Regions from separate parts of the Planctobacterium sp. AWM4_229 genome, predicted to be linked through region 1. Evidence: predicted binding sites of a transcription regulator. Region 1 holds the regulator's gene; the other holds the start of a gene.

Evidence for each region. Region 1 encodes LexA, which represses DNA repair genes until DNA is damaged. Its sites were predicted from a motif close to TACTGTATNNNNATACAGTA; they were not measured.
Region 2: a site for LexA is predicted at 4,264-4,283, ahead of uvrD (DNA helicase II). Genes of this name have one in related genera too.

The regions. Positions count from the first base shown of each region.
Region 1 is NZ_JBSWWX010000002.1:688,776-696,598, forward strand. Features, by position in the region: gene ACXAGP_RS06040 (cytochrome c oxidase assembly protein) at 1-23, opposite strand, end outside; gene ctaD (cytochrome c oxidase subunit I) at 37-1,635, opposite strand; gene coxB (cytochrome c oxidase subunit II) at 1,648-2,763, opposite strand; gene lexA (transcriptional repressor LexA) at 3,154-3,777, opposite strand; gene plsB (glycerol-3-phosphate 1-O-acyltransferase PlsB) at 3,936-6,374, shown strand; gene ubiA (4-hydroxybenzoate octaprenyltransferase) at 6,396-7,265, opposite strand; gene ACXAGP_RS06070 (chorismate--pyruvate lyase family protein) at 7,284-7,823, opposite strand, start outside.
Region 2 is NZ_JBSWWX010000008.1:228,432-236,254, forward strand. Features, by position in the region: gene ACXAGP_RS18635 (hypothetical protein) at 1-5, shown strand, start outside; gene ACXAGP_RS18640 (GNAT family N-acetyltransferase) at 48-584, shown strand; gene ACXAGP_RS18645 (nuclear transport factor 2 family protein) at 635-1,105, shown strand; gene ACXAGP_RS18650 (hypothetical protein) at 1,156-1,599, shown strand; gene ACXAGP_RS18655 (tautomerase family protein) at 1,637-1,837, shown strand; gene ACXAGP_RS18660 (alpha/beta hydrolase family protein) at 1,854-2,915, opposite strand; gene ACXAGP_RS18665 (helix-turn-helix domain-containing protein) at 3,017-4,045, shown strand; gene uvrD (DNA helicase II) at 4,337-6,505, shown strand; gene ACXAGP_RS18675 (diguanylate cyclase) at 6,571-7,809, shown strand.

The sequences.
Region 1 (7,823 bases):
TCTTGTTGTTTTTCAGAGTTCATTGTTAAAAATGACTTACTTTACAACCGGTGGCGTTTCAAAAGTGTGGTAAGGAGCCGGGCTCGGAACTTCCCACTCAAGACCTTCTGCGCCATCCCAAACTTGAGCCGTAACTGGCTCGCCTTGTTTGCGACACGCTTTGATTAGTAACGCCAGGAAAATCAGTTGTGAAAGCCCAAACGCAAAGCCCCCCACACTGATCCACTTGTTAAAATCAGCAAACTGCAACGCATAGTCTGGAATTCGACGAGGCATGCCTGCCAAACCCACAAAGTGCATAGGGAAGAACAGCACGTTTACTGAAATCAAAGAACACCAGAAGTGCCACTTGGCTAACGTCACGTCGTACATTTTCCCGGTCCACTTTGGCAGCCAATAATAGGTGGCAGCCATGATTGAAAACACTGCGCCAGTCACCAGAACGTAGTGGAAATGTGCTACCACAAAATACGTATCGTGATATTGGAAATCCACGGGGGTAATCGCCAGCATTAAACCTGACAAGCCACCTATGGTGAATAACACGATAAAGGCCAGGGCAAACATCATGGGGATTTCAAAGCTAATGGCGCCGCGCCACATGGTAGCAACCCAGTTAAATACCTTAACCCCGGTGGGTACCGATATCAGCATGGTGGCGAACATAAAGAACAGCTCGGCCCCTACCGGCATCCCAGTGGTAAACATGTGGTGAGCCCACACGATAAAGGACAATAGCGCGATAGAAGCTGTCGCATAAACCATCGAGGAATAGCCAAATAATTTCTTTCGGGAAAAGGTGGGCACTATCTGTGAGATTATGCCGAAGGCTGGCAAGATCATGATATAAACTTCCGGATGTCCAAAGAACCAGAAGATGTGCTGGAACATCACCGGATCACCACCGCCAGCCGCATCAAAGAAGCTGGTACCAAAGAACTTATCGGTTAACACCATAGTTACCGCGCCCGCCAGCACTGGCATAACCGCTATCAATAAGAATGCGGTAATTAGCCAGGTCCAAACAAACAAGGGCATTTTCATTAATGTCATGCCAGGGGCACGCATGTTTAAAATGGTGACGATAACGTTAATCGCCCCCATGATGGAACTGGCGCCCATAATGTGAACAGAGAATACAAACAGTGCTGTAGAGTCATTACTGTAGGTTGTGGATAGTGGCGCGTAGAAGGTCCAACCAAAAGAGGGACCACCACCTTCCATGAACAAAGACATCAGCAATATCAGGAAAGCAAAAGGTAAAATCCAGAAGCTCCAGTTGTTCATTCTTGGCAGTGCCATGTCCGGTGCACCAATCATCAAGGGCACCATCCAGTTAGCGAGGCCGGTAAATGCTGGCATTACAGCACCGAATACCATAATCAAGCCATGCACTGTGGTCATCTGATTGAAGAAGTTAGGATCGACAATCTGTAATCCAGGCTGGAATAACTCTGCCCGGATCACCATGGCCATAGCCCCGCCGATTAAAAACATAATAAATGCAAACCAAAGATATAAGGTGCCGATATCTTTGTGGTTTGTGGTGTACAACCAGCGTTTTATGCCCGTTGGTTTATGATCGTGGTGATCATGGTGCTCGTCGTGATGGATATCGTCTGTCACTGTACTCATCTCAACTTCCCCTTATTGTCCGTTCAATACGGCGTTAACGTCTTTAGCTTGCACTGATTCACCAGTGTCATTGCCCCATGCGTTACGCTCGTAGGTAATTACTGCTGCTAGTTCTTTCATCGAAAGTTGTTTTCCGTAAGCCTGCATGGCCGTACCTGCTACGCCATTAACCACAACTTCAATATGTTTTTGCATGTCGTTTATGGCAATGTCGCTGCCTTTCAAAGCAGGAAATACGCCAGGTAAACCTTCACCATTAGGCATGTGACAAGCAGCACAGTTGGTAACGTATACTCGCTCACCAACACTCATTAACTCATCCATATCCATATTCATCGCCAGCAGCTTTTGCTCTTCTTCTTTGGCTTTGCGTTGTATTTCTTCTTGCTCTTCGATCCAGGCAGCATAATCAGCAGGCTCCTTAGCAATAACCACAACAGGCATGAAACCGTGATCTTTTCCGCAAAGTTCAGCACATTGACCGCGATAGATTCCGGGCTTATCAACTCGTGTCCAGGCTTCATTGATAAAACCAGGGTTGGCGTCTTTCTTAACAGCAAAATCCGGAACCCACCAGGAATGAATAACGTCGTCTGAGGTGATCAGAAAACGGACCTTTTGATTAGTAGGAATAACCAAAGGGCGATCAACTTCCAACAGGTAATTGATATTCTTTTCCAGCTTGTTATTGATTTGCTCTGGTTGGGTGGCAAGTAGAGAAAAGAATTCAACGTCGTTATCCATGTATTTGTAATGCCACTTCCATTGAGAGCCGGTAACTAACACTGTCACATCAGGAGATGACACATCTTCCATCGCGATCAGTGTTTTAGTGGCGGGGATAGCCATACCGATAAGAATAAGAAAAGGAACCACTGTCCAGGCAATTTCAACCTTAACACTTTCGTGAAATGTTGCTGGCTTCACCCCTTTGGACTTGCGATGAAAGATAGTAGCCCAAAGCATAACGCCGAATACCAACACCCCGATGATCACACAGATCCAGAATATGATCATATGCAATTCGTAAACCTGCTGACTTATCTCAGTCACACCCGGTCTCAAATTCAGCTGATATTGGTCCGGCTGCGGATTAGAAGCGGCAAATGATGCGCAACTAAGCAACAATCCCCAAAAACCTATTAAAATTCTGCTCACCTGTGTGTTCCTCCTTTCCTGTCCGTTGCTTTATTTTTGGTCATTAGCACAACGGAAATCGCACCATAAGTTACGATTTTGAAACATATTTGTTATTACTATGTTAAAAACCGAATGATATGTAAACAATTTTCGAAGATAAAAAACATTTAGACGGCTAAAAAAGACGCTTTTTTAACCAGCTGATGTGTCAAAAATAGACCCGAATAGGAAAAAAGGAAATTAATTCGCTATTTTTTGTGCAAATTTTTGTCTGGGTGAATAAATGTGGCCGTACCACAGATACAAAAAAGCCCATTAATCAATGGGCTATCAAGAAAAGGCAAATTAATCAGGTAAAACAGTACGTCTCGAAGTTATTTACATCCAAGCGTTGTTTCGGATGATTCCAACAGCTATACCTTCAATATTTAAAGGTTGCGAGTTCAAATCCACCTTAATAGGAGCAAAATCACTGTTCTCTGCGTGAAGTAACACTTCAGATCCCGACTTTTCAAAACGTTTCACAGTTACATCGTCTTCTACTCGCGCCACCACTACTTGACCATTTCGCGCTTGGTTGGTGCGATGCACTGCCAACAAGTCCCCATCCATAATGCCGATGTCTTTCATGCTTTCGCCATCGACTCGCAATAAATAATGGGCTTCCGGCTGAAACATATTTGCAGCCACCTGGTAATGACTCTCAATATGCTCTTGAGCCAAAATGGGCTCACCTGCTGCCACCTTACCAATTAACGGCAAGCCATCATCTTCGGCAGGCTCATCTAACTGCCCCACAAGACGGATCCCTCTGGAGGTACCCGGTAGAATCTCTATAACCCCTTTACGAGCCAATGCTTTGAGGTGCTCTTCTGCTGCATTAGCGCTTTTAAAGCCAAGCTGCCTCGCAATCTCTGCTCTGGTTGGCGGCATACCAGTATCGGCGATGGTATCTTTAATAAGAGTAAGAACTTGTTCTTGACGCAATGTAAGTGGGCGCATAACAAACCTGTTTTTTCGTACAGTGTAACTGGCAGTATATACAGTCAAGCCATAAACTCAACATAATTTGCTGATTTTCTTGGATTTATAGAGTTACAAGAGCCAAAGCTGCCAGGCCGTGCTATGATCGGTGCAGTTTTAATTATTTTTTATTGATGATGGCCTGGTATCAAAACCTCTTTTTTAACCTTGTTAAATACCCGACCCGTTGGTTAGTAAAAACCAGCAACATCCCCGCAAACATAGAAAGCGAGCTGGGGATCGACAAACATCGTCCGATTATTTACTTGTTGCGCACTAATTCCCTGACCGACAGAGTGGCGCTTGAAATTTCCACCAAAATGCTGGATTTACCCGCCCCGGACAAACAATTAAAAATTGGTTCTAAAAAGCTAGCCAGCTGCTTATTTTTACAAGAACCAGAATCATTGCTTTCCAAAAAAACCAAGCATACTGATATCAATAAAAGCTTCACCCGCTTGTTCAAAATGCACCGCAATGATGAAGAACTGGATCTGCAAATTGTGCCTGTGTCTATCTTCTGGGGACGAGCACCCGGCAAAGAAACAAGAGGCTGGGCAGAGTTACTTGCCGATCGAGCTTCACCTTCCTGGTTACGCAAGTTTTTTATCGTGCTATTCCTGGGCAGAGATAATTTTGCCTATTACAGCCCAGCGGTATCCAGTAAAAAAATGGCCACCACGCACGGCACCGATTCAGAAATAGCCCATAAGCTAATCCGACTGGCCAGAACTCATTTTTATCGCCGGCAGCAAAGCATGAACGGTCCGATGCTGATGGATAGGCATCAGTTGTTTAACAGTATCTTAGGCTCTGCATCGGTAAAACGTGCTATGGCATTAGAAGCCAAAAATTCTCCAGCGGAGCTTGCAAAAGCTCGCGCCCGGGCCAAAAGCTACATTTCAGAAATTGCCGCCGATTATCGCGAGGGCGTTATACGCTTAGGCGACCGCTTGCTGGGTCGTGTCTGGAATAAAATCTACAACGGTATTGAAGTGAAAAATGCCGATAAGGTTCGCGAGCTTGCGCAAAACGGCCACGAAATAATTTATGTTCCCTGCCACAGAAGTCATATGGATTACCTGTTACTCACCTACGTTATTTATCACGAAGGCTTGGTCACACCCCATATCGCCGCGGGTATTAATCTCAACTTCTGGCCCATCGGTGGGTTATTCAGACGCGGCGGTGCCTTTTTCATCCGCCGCTCTTTTGCCGGTAACAAGCTCTACACAGCGGTATTTCGTGAATACCTGGAGCAGCTATTTAACAAAGGTTATTCCGTTAAATTCTACGCTGAGGGTGGCCGCAGCAGAACCGGTCGATTGCTTCCGCCAAAAACAGGGATGTTAGCCATGACCATTCAGGCAATGGTGAAAGGCGTTAAACGCCCGGTGAGTATCGTACCGGTATACATTGGTTACGAGCATGTCATGGAGGTAAAAAGTTACCTCAAAGAGCTCAGAGGTAAGAACAAAGAGAAAGAATCCTTTCTCGGGGTGTTTTCCGCGATTCGCAAGCTAAAAAATTATGGCTACGGTTTTTTGAATTTTGGCGACCCAATCCACCTGAGCCAGTACCTGGATGTGAAAACGCCAGAGTGGCGCCAGGATCAAGCTACCATTGATGACAAAAAGCCCGCTTGGTTAACCCCCACAGTTAATAGCTTAAGTCACAATATCAATGAACGCATTAACCAAGCGTCGGCTGTCAGCGGAATGGCTCTGGCGTCCTTGTGTTTATTGGCCGCAGAAAAACGCGCAATGAGTCGAGAGGAACTATTACAAGTGATGGAGAGCTATCTGGGCTTGTTACGTCAATGTCCCTTTAGTGAACAGAGTAGTTTTCCACAGGTCAGTGCCGAAAAATTACTGGAAAACACCTTGCGCCTGGAAAAATTCGACGTCACTGAAGACAGCTTTGGTGAAATCATTTCCATTGAACGCAACAATGCCATTATTCTGACCTATTACCGCAACAACATTTTACACATGTTTTGTATACCCGGTTTAATTGCTGCCATTGTAATAGCGCATGGAGAATGCCATCGTGAGCAATTGCTCACCTTAGTCGGCCGCATCTACCCGTTGCTCAAGAAAGAGCTATTCATCTATATGAGCGAAGAACAGGCAATGGCGTACACCGACAGTCTGATTGACGGAATGGTGGCCCAAGGTATGTTAATCAATAATGAGGATACATTAACACCTGCCGAAACCAATAGTGTGCAGTTTTACAGCCTGTGGTTGCTAAAATCCGTGATCCAGGAAACCTTGCAGCGTTACGCATTAGTGCTCAATCAATTGGAACAACTGGGCACAACCTCGCGCGGAGCTCTGGAAAAACGCAGTCGTCAGGTGGCAGAGCGCATGTCGACACTACAAGGAATTAGCGCACCAGAGTTTTACGATAAAAATGTGCTGGCCACGTTTATTGCGGCAGCAAGAGAATATGAAATTTGGGAAGCAAATGAAGAGGGATTATTGTTGCATTCAGACAAAAGCCGGGAGCTGCAAAATTTGTTGTTTAGCTTAGTTTCCCCGGAGTTTGTAAAGCGCTTACAACAAATCAAATAACCCGCTGTTTAATCTGGCATTTTAAAGGGGGAGAAGAAACTCCCCCAGCAAACCTAAAGTGATCACCATTCCCACCTTGTTATTGTGTAAAAAAGCCCGAAAACAAGCTTCCCTTTGCCTCTCTACGATCATTTTTTGTTGCTGAACAAACATCACAGCCGAAATAGCAAGCCCACCGTAAGCAAACCAACCCAGCTGCAGGTGCTGATAGACAACAAATAAAGACAACAAACTAAGTAGTTGCAATAGCCCGATAATCAATTTATCAAATTTTCCAAATAGTATCGCCGTTGACTTTACACCGATGCGCAGATCATCGTCCCTGTCTACCATGGCGTACACGGTATCGTATGCAACAGTCCATAAAAGATTGGCCAGATAAACTCCCCACAACCACCAAGGTAATTCTTCTCTGATAGCCATAAACGCCATCGGGATACCAAAGCTAAATGCCATACCCAATACGAACTGAGGTAAATAGGTATATCGCTTCATGAAGGGATAACAAAACGCCAATGCCAGAGCCACAAATGACAGCATTACCGTTTGCCAATTCAAGGTTAAGACCAGCAAAAAAGCGACAACCACCAGCAGGAGAAATAAGCCCAGAGCTTCCTTGGTGGAAACCTCACCACTGACTATTGGACGGGCTTGCGTACGCTCCACATGGCCATCAATTTTTCGATCAGCAAAATCATTAATCACACACCCTGCGGCACGCATCAACAAAGTCCCCGCGAAAAATACTAAAATGATATGCCATGAGGGTAACCCTTGTGCAGCAAGTAACAATCCCCAAGCTGTAGGCCACAGCAATAACCAGCTTCCAATGGGTTTATCTGCGCGCATTAAGCGCCAATATGCATTCCATTTAGCCTGATGACTAGGCATTAGTGATTCTCTTCATGTTCAAGGATTGTAAGAATAAGCAGGGCTATCAGGTAAAAATATCTCGGCCACCATAATATGGTGTTGTTTAAAACGAAACAAAGAACGTCTACCCCAAAGAGAGAACCCGGCCCGAATGGCAAGACTTGCTTGCGTTGCTCCCGCCACCGGACATTCCACTAACTGAAAACCCAAGCGCTCAAATCGGTCATCATTGAAGATAATTTTACCCAATGGTTGATTACCCAGTTGGGTTAGTTCTGCCATTTCCTGCTGTAAAAAATCGCAAGGTAACAACGACCTGGCAAACACCCAATGCTGATCATTGCCTTTGAGAATTACTTCTCTTACTTGAGTACTTTGTGCTGGCACATCAAATTGACCGTAAAGGTAGTGAGTTTCATCTTGTGAAATATCATTAACGCTTTGGCTTAACACCTCAACCGTAAAACGCAAACACTGTGATTGCAGCCGTTCAGTTAAAGATCCGGTATTTAACAGCCAGTTACGCAGCAGAGGATCTTGAGGACATAAACGCTCAGGAGATAGCCAAGGCTCTTT
Region 2 (7,823 bases), on a different contig from region 1:
ATTAAGACGTTTTTACGCACAGATGCATAGCTAAAAGGTTAATTGTTATGAAGTTTTCCCTATTTGAACCATCGAGAGCCCAAGAGGTTATAACGCTTTTCAGAAAGGTGTTTTCTGCATCTGAGGGGGAAGCGGAAGGTCAGGTCATTGCAGACTTTGTGGTAAAGCTGATTAACACGACTGAGCAACAAGATCTGATAGGCTGTGTTGCAGAAGTAAATGAAAGGCTTGTAGGTTGCATCTTTTTCAGCCGTTTTATTGTACCAAACGGGCAATCGGCATTCATTCTGTCACCAGTTGCCGTATCGACAGAAGTTCAGGGAATAGGAATAGGCCAAAAGCTTATTCAATATGGTTTGGACCATCTCAGGTCTGTAAACGTCAAGTTAGCTTTCACTTACGGTGATCCCGGTTATTATTGCAAAATGGGCTTTCTGCCAATTGATGAAACTATTGTCAAAGCCCCATGCCCTTTAAGTCAACCCATTGGGTGGTTGGCACAATCACTTGATGATCAGGCAATACAGCCTATGGTTGGTGCCACTCAATGTGTTGCGGCATTAAATGACCCAAGTCTCTGGTAGCATGGCACCTAGGAAGCACGCTTAAGTGCCGGAATATTAAGGAAAGTTCTATGAAAACGGTTATTTCACTTTTTGTATTATTTTGTTTGGCTTCATCCCCTATCTATGCCGCCAATCAGCTCTCAGAGCAAAAAATCAAAAACTTAGCACAAGATTTTATTGCAGCTAAAAATGCGCGCCAGCAACCCGACTCGGACGAGAAAGACGTGGAGTATTTTCTGTCTTTCATCGCAGACGAGTTTATCGATGAACACATCAAATTTAATGTCACGGTAACCAGTAAAGAAGAACTCAGGAAAGGAATGATAGCCAAGTTGGAGGATAAGATAATCTTTAGTGATATTGAAATTCTGGAGATGATGATTGGCAGCAACGTGGCATTTGTAAAGTTCAAAGAGCACGCCAAAGGGCAGCCTGCACACCTTGATAAGCCCATTGAATATACAGCTATAAATATTGTGTCTCTGGATTTTACGGATTCAGGTAAAATTAAGCGCATCCGTCGTTATCACGGACTGTAAAGCCAGAGTATTTCCACAAATAGCTACCAAGCACTTTTTAAAGGAACTAAATGATAAACACCAAGCAAGGCGTTATTTTATTAGTTATTGCAGCCACTATTGCTTTTTTAACGGCGTTGGCTCATCTCTCTTGCATCTATTTCGGTCCTCAGTGTTATGAAATACAAATGGCGCCACCCGATATCGTTGAATCAGCGCGAGCGGGTACCTTGTTAGCCCCCGTTGGTGCCGTCATTGTATCCATAATATTTGTCGTATTGGGCTGCTATGCCCTCTCTGGCGCAAAGTTAATGCGCAAATTGCCATTGTTAAAGTTCGGTGTCTATAGCATTGCTGTGGTTTGTATTATTCGCGGTATATTGCCACTGCAACTGTGGCTCAGGCATCCGGAAAAAGTCAGCGCTGCCGTGTTGCTGGTGGGCCTCATCTGGCTGGGTGTTGGTCTCTGTTACTTGCTGGGATATCGAGCCGTACAGAGCAAGGCCACGACATAAATTCATTTTACTCAAATAAAATAATGCAGGAGGCGGTATGCCCTATGTGAATGTGCAAATGACAAAAGGTGTGACGCGGGAGCAAAAGGCTGAACTGGTGAAGGATATCACCCATTCTTTACAACGGGTCTTGGGCAAAAATCCAGAGCACACCCACATAGTGATTCAAGAGATAGCCGAAGAAAACTGGGGCTATGCGGGCATGCTGACGGATGATTGGAAGAAAAGCCAATCTTAGTCAAAGTGAAATAGTGTCATTGCATACTTTTTGAGGATTTATCCAGTATTCCATGTTGCCTTAGAAAATGGCTGATGGAGGAGCCTGTCATGTCGTGGATGCGTTGTCTGTCGCCTTCATCTGGGTTATTGCAAAGAAACTCAGCGCCTTCTTTGCTTAAGATCTCAACTGCACCTTCAGTGCAAAGTCCAAGGAAGCTAAAATGCGTGGCCTCACTCAGCTCCATATAAACACCATTTTGAAATTGGCCTGCCAACAATCTGCCATGGCGGGTAACAGGTAGCATTTCATCTAGTGTGCCAGCAATCACCATAATCGGTGTTGCAATGGAAGATAAGTTTGTTGCTTCAAAGGCGGGAATAAAACCCGGCGCCATACTAATCACAGCAGTGATACGCTCATCTAATAGAGATTGTTCTTGATGCTTTTCTTTTGCGAGAGCACCGTAAAGTTCGTCGCCAAATAACGCGCAAGTGGCAGATTTGGGGTGGTCTTTGCAGAACCTTTGCAGCTTACCAAGATTAAGTGTTGCTCCGGCTATGGCCAATGCACTGTAGCCACCTAAAGAGAATCCCACGCTGACGATATTCTTCTGGTCAATCAAGTGACCGTATTCTTTTGAATTCAATATCCAGTCAATTAAAAATGTGCCATCTTTTGCCTGGCTCCAGGTTTCCATCATGGATTTTTCGGTAACTTCCATGGTGGTGGAACCCGGGTGGTTGGCGGCAATCACAATCATACCTTGGGCAGCCAGAGAATGCGCTATCCACGCCATGGAGCGATAATTCCCACTGGTACCGTGAAAAAGTATTGCCAGCGGATGAGGTCCTTGTGAAAATCCGCCATTTGGTATAGCTCTTACTGGTTTAAAGACGCTGTTACCTGCCACCATTCTGGGCTCTTTGGCGTCTTTCGAAGGTCCCCAAATTAAAAAGGATATGTTTCGTTGGCGCTTTTTATCCTGAGCAGACGCGGATACGACTGCAACCTGATGTTCGCTAGCATGTAATTGTACCGGCAGAGTAAAGGCACTGAATAATAGCAAAGTGGTGATCGCGGCTGTAATGAGATTCATGTTGTTTCCCCTTGTAAAGTGTTGAGTTAGAAAACATACTTTTTCAGGAGGGAAAAAAAGACCTGATTCACGTTTTAGGTCCAGTTAAACAGGAATCTGCGGTGGCATTAGCACTAACTATCATTTCATTGGGCATTTCACTCATGGTGTTGGGCCTGGCCGTTAAGTTGTTGATTCAAGATACCCTCAAGGGAGTTGAAAAAAGCAGCATCCTGATTTTTTTGGCCCTGTTTTCACTGCAAACCCTGTTATTGATTTTCCAGCTTATGTCGTGGCTTGATGTGCTGGTTAGCATTCGACCCTTTATGGCTGCAGTGTTAGCGCCATGTTGTTTCTGGGCATTGACAGTTGTTGTTCGAGATAGGGTTAAACTTCGCTTAATGGACTTGGTTCATTTAATGCCGGTGATACTAAACGCATTCGAATTTATTGCTTTCGACTATTCCCTGATCGCAATTCAGATATGCTATTCCGTGTTGATGTTCCACCTTGTTTTTGATCCCCGACTTAACAAGCGGGGTGCTCTAAAGCTAACGGTTTTATTATTTGCATTGATCTTTACCGTTATCTCGTTATTTGATTTGCTGATTGCTTTTGAGGTGAATCAACAAGGGCAATTAGAGGAGTCCATTTTTCTGTTTTTTGCCCTGTTTATTCTGTATAGCTTGTTGCTGGTAATTGTTACAATTGCCAGTGCCAATCCGGGCGCTTTGCATCTGCTGCTTAGCGACATACAGTTTTATGCTATTAACACGTTGCCGAGAGATCAAACAACAGAATACGATGTGATCCTCAGCCGATTTCATGAAGTGGAGGAGGCCATAAAATCAAATCAATATTATCTGCAAGATGGCTTTAATTTAAGTTATCTCGCAGAGTGTCTGCAACTCACTCCTCGAGAGCTTTCAAATATCATCAATAGAGGGGCGAAAAAGCATTTTTCTGCTTATATTAATGATCTCAAAATCGCGCAAGCAAAGACCATGTTGAGATCGCCGGAGCATGAAAACATGAACGTCACGCAAATCATGTACGAGTCGGGTTTCGTTACCAAGTCCAGCTTCAATCGAGAATTTTCCTTGCGCACCAACATGACACCTTCGCAATATAGAGAGGCAGGTAAGAGTTAAGCTTTTTACCTGAAAATTATTGCACACCTCTAATCTGAATCTTCTCTACATTGCTAAACTGCGACACATTTGGGTCGTCTGACAGCACATACTCAATGGCGATATAGTTGTTGCGTATTTTTGTGGGCTGGTTTGGTGTAAACCCACTCTATGAAGTGTGAGGTCTTGCTGAGGTTAAAGACGCTTTTTACGAGTTGATTATTAGCGATAACTACAACAAATGTACAAATATCCAGTGCTTTTGACTATAATGGCCGGCAGAAATTTGCAAGCCATTAATATAGAGGTGCCATGGACGTCTCACGCCTACTGGACAACTTAAACGATAAACAGCGCAGTGCCGTGGCCGCACCTGCACAAGATATGCTGGTACTGGCAGGAGCCGGCAGTGGCAAAACCCGTGTGTTGGTGCACCGTGTGGCCTGGTTAATGGAAGTCGAAGGTTTAGCGCCACATAATATTTTAGCCGTTACCTTTACCAACAAAGCTGCCAAAGAAATGCGTGGTCGGGTGGAGGAGTTGATGGGGCGTTCGTTACACTCCATGTGGATGGGCACTTTTCACGGCCTGGCGCATCGCTTATTGCGCGCCCATTATGCCGATGTGAACCTGCCCGATAGTTTTCAGATTCTGGATTCTGATGATCAATACCGCCTGATCCGTCGCATTTTAAAGTCCATGAATTTGGATGAGAAACACTGGGCACCCAAGCAAGTACAGTGGTATATCAATGGCAACAAAGACGAAGGCTTGCGTCCTCATCAAATCGATACCCGCGATGACTATACCCAGAAAAAAATGGCCGAGATCTACAAGGTGTATCAAGATACCTGTGATCGCTCCGGGCTGGTGGATTTTGCCGAATTGTTATTGCGTGCCCATGAACTGTGGGTGAATAATCCAAGTATTCTTGCCCATTATCAACGCCGCTTTCGCGCCATACTGGTGGACGAATTCCAGGACACCAATAACATTCAATACGCCTGGTTGCGGCTGTTGAGTGGCGAGGGTAATAACACCATGATCGTAGGGGATGACGACCAATCTATTTATGGTTGGCGTGGTGCCAATGTAGAAAACATCCATAACTTTTTGCGAGACTATGTGGGCGCAGAGACGATCCGTCTGGAGCAAAACTACCGTTCCACCGGTGTGATCCTGAAAGCCGCCAATGCCGTCATCGACAATAATCAGGGGCGCTTGGGCAAAGAACTGTGGACAGAGCAGGCGGAAGGCGAGCCAATTAAGGTATATGCCGGCTTTAATGAAGTGGATGAAGCGCGCTTTATCATCTCCAAAATTAAAACCTGGTTTGAACAAGGCAATGCGCTGCAGGATTGTGCCATTTTATATCGCAACAATGCCCAATCGCGTATTCTGGAAGAAGCGTTATTGCACGAATCGATTGCCTATCGCATCTATGGTGGCATGCGTTTCTTTGAACGTCAGGAAATCAAAGATGCCTTAGCTTACCTGCGCATGATGAATCACCCGCTGGATGACGCGGCTTTTGAGCGAGTCGTAAACGTGCCAGCCCGAGGTATCGGTGAAAAAACTCTGGCGCAAATTCGTGAATTAGCGCGAGAAAATCAGCAATCCATGTGGCAGACCGGGATGCTGATGGTGGCTGAGAAACGCCTGTCTTCTCGCGCCAGTAATGCCCTGAAAAGTTTTATTGAGATGGTGCTTACCCTGCAAGAAGACTTAGCCGATTTAAGCCTTGAGCGTCAGGCGGACGAAGCCATTAAACGCTCGGGTTTGTATGCCATGTATCAGGCTGAAAAAGGCGAAAAGGCCCGTGCTCGCATCGAAAACCTGGAAGAACTGGTGACTGCCTGTAAACAATTTGTGGTGCCAGAGGAAGCGGAGGAAATGACTCCTCTGGCGGCATTTTTAGCTCATGCCTCTCTTGAAGCTGGTGAAACCCAAGCCGATAAGCACCAGGATGCGGTACAGATGATGACCATTCACAGTGCCAAAGGCCTTGAATTTCCACTGGTATTTATTGCTGGTGTAGAAGAGGGTATGTTCCCCAGTCAAATGAGCAACGAGGAGCCGGGCCGATTAGAAGAAGAAAGGCGATTGTGTTATGTGGGCATGACACGCGCTATGGAGCAGTTGTATCTCACCTGGGCGGAAAGCCGTCGCCTCTATGGCCAGGATAAGTTTCATACCATGTCGCGTTTTATCAAAGAGATGCCCTCTGATTGTATGGAAGAGGTGCGTTTGCGCACCACAGTCTCTCGTCCGGTGTACAATCGCTTCGAAAATCGCACTTCTCATGAAGCATTCGTAGATTCAGGAATGCAACTAGGACAGCGAGTAGTGCACCCCAAATTCCAGGAAGGCACGGTTATCAATATGGAAGGCCAGGGTGAACATGCACGAATTCAGGTCAATTTTGATGATTTTGGCAGCAAATGGCTGGTAATGAGCTATGCTCGTTTGACTAAAGTCTAATTAACATAGATGGTGTTTTGCATACATACTGACTGGATAACAACGATAGAATGAATGACTCCCTCATGCAGCAAAAAGTGCTCGTAATTGAAGACAGCCCAACCAGTATGAAAGTGCTGTGCCACCTGGTAACCAAAGCGGGTCTCGAGCCAGTTTCTGCAAGTACGCTCACTCAAGCGAAACAAATTTTTGCCTCCAGTTATCCCGAAGAGTATCTCTGTGCGCTGGTGGATTACAATCTGCCAGATGCCGAAGATGGTCAGGCCATTGATTACGCTATTCAGGCTTTTATACCTACTGTCGTGATCACAGGGCGCTTAGATGAGCGCACCCGCGACCGCGTTTTATCCAAAGACGTTGTGGATTATATCCCTAAGGAAAATGCTCAGGTTTACGATTATTTGAGTCGTCTTTTACAACGTCTGGAAAAAAACAAGCAAATCGGTGTACTGGTTGTAGATGACTCGCGTTTAACCCGCTCTATGGTGACGGCGCTATTGAGGCGTCATAATTTTGTGACTTATGAAGCCGAAGACGGGCTTGAGGGACTCACGGTATTACGTCAGCACAGCAATATCAAGCTGGTGATCACCGATGAGAATATGCCCAATATGTCTGGTGTGGAAATGGTAGCCGAACTGCGCAACACCTTCAGCAAAGAGGATGTGGCCGTGATTGGGGTGTCCGGCAAAGGCAGTTCAGCACTCTCTGCGCGTTTTATCAAAAGCGGGGCTAATGACTACATCAGTAAACCTTATTGCCACGAAGAGTTTTTCTGTCGCGTTACCCAAAACATCGAGCATATTGAAAATGTCGCAGCAATTCGCAAAGCGGCCAATACCGATTATTTAACGAACCTACCTAATCGACGCCACTTCTTTACCCGTGTGAATGCCAATTTGAAAATGGCACCTCAGTGGGTTTGTTTTGCCATTATCGACATTGATAATTTTAAAGCGGTGAATGATACCTACGGGCACGAAGCCGGTGATCACGCTTTAAAAATCACGGCAAAAATCTTAAATCGGCATTTCAAATATCACTATGTTTCTCGCTTTGGTGGTGAGGAGTTTTGCGTGTATTTGTCGGCTATGGATGATGACTCCGCCACGGAGTTGCTGGAGAAAGTCAGGCAGGAAGTGGCGCAAACTGAAATGCGCTACAACGGTGAGTCTTTTAAGTTTACGGTAAGCATCGGTGCCAGTGCTGAGTTTGATGGCAATGCTGAAGCAACATTGCGCATCGCAGATAAAAATCTCTACAAAGCCAAGCAATCAGGTCGTAACTTGTTAGTCTTTGAGTAAGTAAAGCCTCGCGT